Regions from separate parts of the Pseudomonas rossensis genome, predicted to be linked through region 1. Evidence: predicted binding sites of a transcription regulator. Region 1 holds the regulator's gene; the other holds the start of a gene.
The links. Region 1 encodes sigma-54, which starts transcription at its own class of promoters, with help from an activator protein. Its sites were predicted from a motif close to ANTGGCATNNANNTTGCTNT; they were not measured.

Region 1 (3,414 bases):
AAATCGTCTACGACACGGTCAAAAAGCTTGCGAGCGCCGGTCGCGCGACGGGCAACAAGGTCACCGAGTCGCGTCCGCGCATCGACATGGTGATCCAGCCGAAGAAGAAAACCGACGAGCAAAAGGCCCAGTAATGGCAACTCTGAAAGCTCAGCATCTGGCCAAGAGCTACAAGAGCCGCCAGGTCGTGCGTGACGTCAGCCTGTCGATCGACAGCGGTCAGATCGTCGGCCTGCTGGGTCCCAACGGCGCCGGCAAGACCACCTGCTTTTACATGATTGTCGGCCTGGTACAGGCCGATCAGGGCCGCGTACTGATCGACGACCTGGATGTCAGCCACCAGCCTATGCACGGTCGTGCGAAGGCCGGTATCGGCTATCTTCCGCAAGAAGCATCGATCTTCCGCAAACTCTCGGTAGCCGACAACATCATGGCGATCCTCGAGACCCGCAAGGAACTTGACAAGGTCGGTCGTCGCAAAGAGCTGGAAAGCCTGCTGCAGGAATTCCACATCAGCCACATCCGCGACAACCTCGGGATGAGCCTGTCCGGTGGTGAACGCCGCCGTGTGGAAATCGCCCGAGCACTGGCCACCAACCCGAAATTCATCCTGCTCGACGAACCGTTCGCAGGCGTGGACCCGATTTCGGTGGGCGACATCAAGCAGATCATCTATCACCTCAAGGCCAAGGGCATTGGGGTGCTGATCACTGACCACAACGTCCGTGAAACCCTGGATATCTGCGAAACCGCCTACATCGTCAACGATGGTCAGCTGATCGCCGAAGGTGACTCTGCCACCATCCTGGCCAACGACCTGGTCAAGGAAGTGTATCTGGGCCATGAGTTCCGCCTGTAAGCACTGAGGTGTCTGGCTGGTTGCTCGGGCGCTTGTCTCGATAAAAAATCAACATTTTTTTATTGTTACAGCGCTCTAGGCAAACGCTGCAGTTTCGGGCATATAATTTGCTTATGTTTGGCGCTCCGGCGCCCTGTAGTGGATGGCGCATGTGCGCCGGCGAATAAGGTGTTAAGCCCCTGCCATGAAACCATCGCTAGTCTTGAGAATGGGCCAGCAGCTGACGATGACACCGCAGCTGCAACAGGCCATCCGCCTGCTCCAATTGTCGACCCTGGACCTGCAACAGGAAATCCAGGAGGCCCTGGAGTCCAATCCGATGCTCGAACGCCAGGAAGAAGGCGACGACTTCGATAACGCCGACCCCTTGGCCGACAAAGCCGAACAGCCACCCAACGCCGATGTTTCGGAACCCTCCTACCAGGAAACCGCCCCGACGGTGGACAACCTCGAGGAAGGCGATTGGAACGAGCGCATTCCCAACGAACTGCCCGTCGACACCGCGTGGGAAGACGTCTACCAGACCAGCGCCAGCAGCCTGCCGAGCAACGATGACGACGAGTGGGATTTCACCACCCGTACATCGGCCGGCGAAAGCCTGCAAAGCCACTTGTTGTGGCAACTGAACCTGGCCCCGATGTCCGACACCGATCGCCTGATCGCCGTGACCCTGATCGACTGCATCAACAATCAGGGCTACCTGGACGAAACCCTCGAGGAGATTCTCGAAGCCTTCGACCCGGAACTGGACATCGAACTGGACGAAATCGAAGCCGTCCTGCACCGCATCCAGCAATTCGAACCCGCTGGCATCGGCGCCCGCAACCTGGGCGAATGCCTGCTGCTGCAATTGCGCCAGTTGCCCGCCAAGACGCCTTGGCTGGTCGAGGCCAAACGCCTGGTCACCGATTACATCGACCTGCTCGGCAGCCGCGATTACAGCCAGCTGATGCGTCGCATGAAGCTCAAGGAAGACGAACTGCGCCAAGTGATTGAACTGGTGCAGAGCCTCAACCCGCGCCCAGGCTCGCAAATCGAGTCCAGCGAAGCCGAATACGTCGTTCCCGACGTGATCGTACGCAAGGACAACGAGCGCTGGCTGGTGGAACTGAACCAGGAATCCGTGCCACGACTGCGGGTCAACGCTCAATACGCCGGTTTCGTGCGCCGCGCCGACACCAGTGCCGACAACACCTTCATGCGCAATCAGTTGCAAGAGGCCCGCTGGTTCATCAAGAGCCTGCAAAGCCGCAACGAAACCCTGATGAAAGTCGCCACTCAAATCGTCGAGCATCAGCGCGGCTTTCTTGAATACGGCGACGAAGCCATGAAACCGCTGGTCCTGCATGACATCGCCGAAGCGGTGGGCATGCACGAGTCGACGATTTCACGGGTGACTACGCAGAAATTCATGCATACCCCACGGGGCATATATGAACTGAAATACTTTTTCTCCAGCCACGTCAGCACCTCAGAGGGCGGTGAATGCTCGTCCACGGCGATCCGCGCGATCATCAAAAAACTGGTTGCCGCGGAAAATCAGAAAAAGCCGTTGAGTGACAGCAAGATCGCTGGTTTACTGGAGGCACAAGGCATTCAGGTGGCTCGCCGCACCGTCGCCAAGTACCGCGAATCCCTCGGGATCGCGCCTTCGAGCGAACGCAAGCGGTTGATGTAGAGCCACGCCACAGCGTTCCAGTGGCAGGCATTTCTGCCTGCCGCTTTATGCACTGGCAACGAAGGAGAAGCTGTATGCAAGTCAACATCAGTGGACACCAACTGGAAGTGACCGAACCTCTTCGCACCTACATCGGCGAAAAACTCGAACGATTAGAGAGGCATTTCGACAAGATCACCAACGTGCAGGTCACGATGACGGTCGAAAAGCTCAAGCAGAAAATCGAAGCCACGCTGCATATTCCCGGCAATGAAGTGGTCGCAAACGCGGAGCATACCGATATGTACGCGGCGATCGACGCACTGACCGACAAGCTGGATAAACAACTCAAAAAGCATAAGGAAAAGACCCAAAGCCTCCTCCAGGGCGCGACCGGTCGTTAACACTCCCAACCCATGATCCGACTTGAAAGCATCCTGACCCCCGGCCGTTCTCTCGTGAACGTGCCGGGCGGCAGTAAAAAGAAAGCCCTCGAGCAAATTGCCAACCTGATCGCCCGGGAAGTGCCGGATCTGGAGATGCAAGATGTCTTCGAGGCTTTGATTGCCCGTGAAAAACTCGGTTCCACCGGTTTTGGCAACGGCATCGCCATCCCACACTGCCGCCTGAAGGGTTGCACCTCGCCCATCAGTGCATTGATGCACCTTGACGCACCCATTGATTTCGACGCCATCGACGGCGCCCCGGTTGACCTGCTGTTCGTTCTGCTGGTCCCTGAGGCGGCTACCGATGCGCACCTGGAGTTACTGCGCCAGATCGCCAGCATGCTCGATCGCAAGGAAGTGCGCGAAAAACTGCGCAGCGCCCCGAGCAATGAAGCCTTGTATCAGGTTGTCCTGGACGAGCAAAACGGTCATTAATCATGCGCTTGATCATC
Region 2 (3,414 bases), on a different contig from region 1:
CGTAGTAAGGGTCATTGGGCTTGGGCGGCGGGGCAACGCAGCCCGCGAGCACGACGGCCCCACTCAGTGCCAGAACAGATACGAAGTGATTCATGACCCTACCTCACGGTGTTGCAGGCGACCTGATGGCCGCCTCATAGACTTGATTACAGATTCTGCGTTACGAACGAGAGCATCTGGTCGGCGGTAGAGATCACCTTGGAGTTCATCTCGTAAGCACGCTGAGTGGTGATCATGTTGACCATCTCTTCAACGGTACTGACGTTCGAAGTTTCCAGGGTGTTCTGCAGCGTGGTGCCGAAACCGGCCAGGCCCGGGGTGCCGACTTGCGGCGCGCCGCTGGCAGCGGTTTCCAGGAACAGGTTGTTGCCCACAGCCTGCAGACCGGCCGGGTTGATGAAGTCGGCGGTTTGCAGGTTGCCGATCACCTGGGATGCCGGGTTGCCGGCAACGGTGATGGACACGGTGCCGTCGCGACCGACCGTGAAGGTCTGGGCATCGTTCGGGATGACGATGGCCGGTTCCAGGGCGAAGCCGCTGGCGTTCACGATCTGACCGTTGGAGTCCAGGTGGAACGTACCGTCACGGGTGTAGGAAGTCGTGCCGTCCGGCTGCAGAATCTGGAAGAAACCGCGACCGTCGATGGCCATGTCCAACGGTTGCTCGGTGGTTTGCAGACTGCCGGCGGTGAAGTTTTTCTGGGTGCCGACAATGCGCACACCGGTACCCAATTGCAGACCCGACGGCAGTTCACTGTCCTGGGTCGACTGGGCGCCTGGCTGGCGTTTGATCTGGTAGAGCAAGTCCTGGAACTCGGCGCGGTCACGTTTGAAACCCGTGGTCGACACGTTGGCCAGGTTGTTGGAAATGGTCGTCAGGTTGGTGTCCTGGGCGGACAGACCTGTTTTGGCAACCCATAGAGCCGGAAGCATTCGATTCTCCTCGTGCGCCTGTTTTACGGCGCGACGTTCTGATAATTAGCTGATCTGCAAGACCCGAGCCATGGCCTGGTCATCGTCTTTGGCGGTGTTCATCATCTTGATGTGCAGCTCGAACTGCTTGGCCAGGGCCAGCACCGAGGTCATCTCTTCCACGGCATTGACGTTGCTCGACTCAAGGAAACCCGAGACCAGTTTGACGTCGGCATCGGCTTGCGCCGGCTTGCCGTCCTTGGTGTGGATTGAACCGTCCAGGCCTTTGGTCATGTTCTTGAAGTCAGGATTAACCAGCTTGATGCGGTCGACTTCCGCCATCACGCGAGGACCTTCACCCATCGCACGAATGCTGATGGTGCCGTCCTCGCCCACTTCGATTTGCTGCTCGGGCGGCACGGCAATCGGCCCGCCATTGCCCATCACCGGCATACCGTTGCCGGCCCGCAGCACACCCAGGGCGTCGACGTTCAGGCTGCCGGTGCGCACGTAGCTTTCGCCGCCGTCAGGGTTCTGCACGGCGATCCAGCCATTGCCTTGCACCGCGACATCGAGGTCGCGGCCGGTTTCCACCAATGCGCCAGGGGAAAAATCGGTGGCCGGACGTTCGGACAAGGCAAACGCACGCGCCGGAAAGCTGTCACCAAACACCGGCATCGAACGCGCCTGCTCCAGGTCTTTCTGGAAACCGTTGGTGGAGATGTTCGCCAGGTTGTTCGCATGAGCCTTCTGCGCCAGTGCATTCTGGCTGGCGCCGGTCATTGCCACATAAAGGTACTTGTCCACACTCTTTCCTCTGCATGCCGGACGTTTGCCGCCCACCGCTGTACTGCTGAGCCATAAGCAATTTGCAGACCAACTTTTTTCTGGCGGCGCAGGGCCCGGCAAACAAAGGACTTGAGGGGTTTTGCGGGGAATGGGGAAATGTATCGAAGTCGAAAAACCGGCGGTGTTATGCCGCTTTGCGGCAACAGATCAAAGGATCGCAGCGTGCCGCAGCTCCTACAAAAGAAATGCGATCACCTGTAGGAGCTGTCGAGTGAAACGAGGCTGCGATCTCTTGACCTTAAGCCTCACCTCCCTTTCCAACTTCATACTCACGCAACTTATTGGCAATGGTCGTATGCGAAACCCCCAATCGCTTGCCCAGTTGCCGACTGCTCGGGTGCTCGGAGTACAAACGCTCCAGCACCGCCTTCTCGAAACGCCCGACAATCTCGTCCAACCCGCCCTCGAGCGAGAAATCGCCAAGTGGCTGACGCACGCCGTAATCCGGCAGGCGAATATGCTCGGCCTTTACCGTCCCGCCTTCGCACAGGGAAACGGCCTGGAACAACACGTTCTCCAATTGCCGAACATTACCCGGCCAATGGTAGTGACTGAGCCGCTCCATCGCCGCCGGCGCCAGTTTCGGTAGCGGGCAACCGATCTGCCGACTGGCCTGATCAAGGAAGTGCTCCACCAGCGGGGTCAAACCATCGAGGCATTCGCGCAGTGGCGGAATGTGCAGTGAAAGCACGTTCAAACGGTGATACAAATCCTGGCGAAACTCACCCCGCGCGCACAACTCGGACAGGTCGACCTGCGTCGCGCAGATCACCCGTACATCCAGATAAACCTCTTCATCGCTGCCCACACGACGGAAGCAACCGTCCTGCAGGAAACGCAGCAACTTGACCTGCAAACGCGGGCTCATTTCCCCGACACCATCGAGAAACAGCGTACCGCCCGCCGTCAGCTCCAGCAGACCGAGTTTGCCTTCTGCCCTCGCCCCTGCGAAAGCGCCGGGGCCGTAGCCGAACAGCTCCGTCTCAGCCATGGATTCCGGCAGGCCGGCGCAGTTGAGCGCCATCAACGGTGACTGCCCCCGCGGACTCGCCAGGTGGCAGGCTCGCGCCAACAACTCTTTACCCGTACCGGTTTCACCTTCTATCAATAGCGGCGCATCCAGCGGCGCCATGCGTCGGGCTTCGCGCACCACCGCGGCCATCACCTTCGAGCTTTGGAAAATGCTGTCGAAACCGCGCAGCTCCTGCTTGCGCACGTTATAGATGCGCTCACCGACCCGGTCGGCGCGGTGCAGCGTGAGTACCGCGCCGGCCATGGCTTCGCTGTCGTCATGCTCCGATTGCAGTGGCGCGATGTCGGCGAGAAACACGTCGCCCTTGACCTTGACCCGCAGCCCGTTGATCCGTGACTTGTTGGCGCGCACCAGTTCTGGCAAGTCGAAATCCTCCGCGTAACGCGACAGCGGAATCCCCGGCACCTCATCTACCCGCACGCCGAGCAACTGCGCCGCCGCGCGGTTGGCCGCGACGATCGAGCCGCCCATGTCGATCGACAGCACCGGAAACTCCAAGGCGCCGAGCAACGCATTGAGCTCCATGTGCCGACGTTCGCTGGGCATCAGCCCTACGCGCTTGACGCCAAAAACTCCGGCAATCGATTCGAATTTCGGACGCAACGCCTGAAACTGAATGTT

Region 2: the regulator sigma-54 is predicted to act here: its motif matches at 1,773-1,792, upstream of WLY71_RS13415 (flagellar basal body rod protein FlgF).

The regions. Positions count from the first base shown of each region.
Region 1 covers NZ_JBBWCB010000030.1:10,213-13,626, forward strand. The annotation lists gene lptA (lipopolysaccharide transport periplasmic protein LptA) at 1-134, shown strand, start outside; gene lptB (LPS export ABC transporter ATP-binding protein) at 134-859, shown strand; gene WLY71_RS10770 (RNA polymerase factor sigma-54) at 1,044-2,537, shown strand; gene hpf (ribosome hibernation-promoting factor, HPF/YfiA family) at 2,612-2,920, shown strand; gene ptsN (PTS IIA-like nitrogen regulatory protein PtsN) at 2,933-3,397, shown strand; gene rapZ (RNase adapter RapZ) at 3,400-3,414, shown strand, end outside.
Region 2 covers NZ_JBBWCB010000041.1:32,019-35,432, reverse strand. The annotation lists gene flgH (flagellar basal body L-ring protein FlgH) at 1-94, opposite strand, end outside; gene flgG (flagellar basal-body rod protein FlgG) at 147-932, opposite strand; gene WLY71_RS13415 (flagellar basal body rod protein FlgF) at 978-1,718, opposite strand; gene WLY71_RS13410 (sigma-54-dependent transcriptional regulator) at 1,999-3,414, opposite strand, start outside.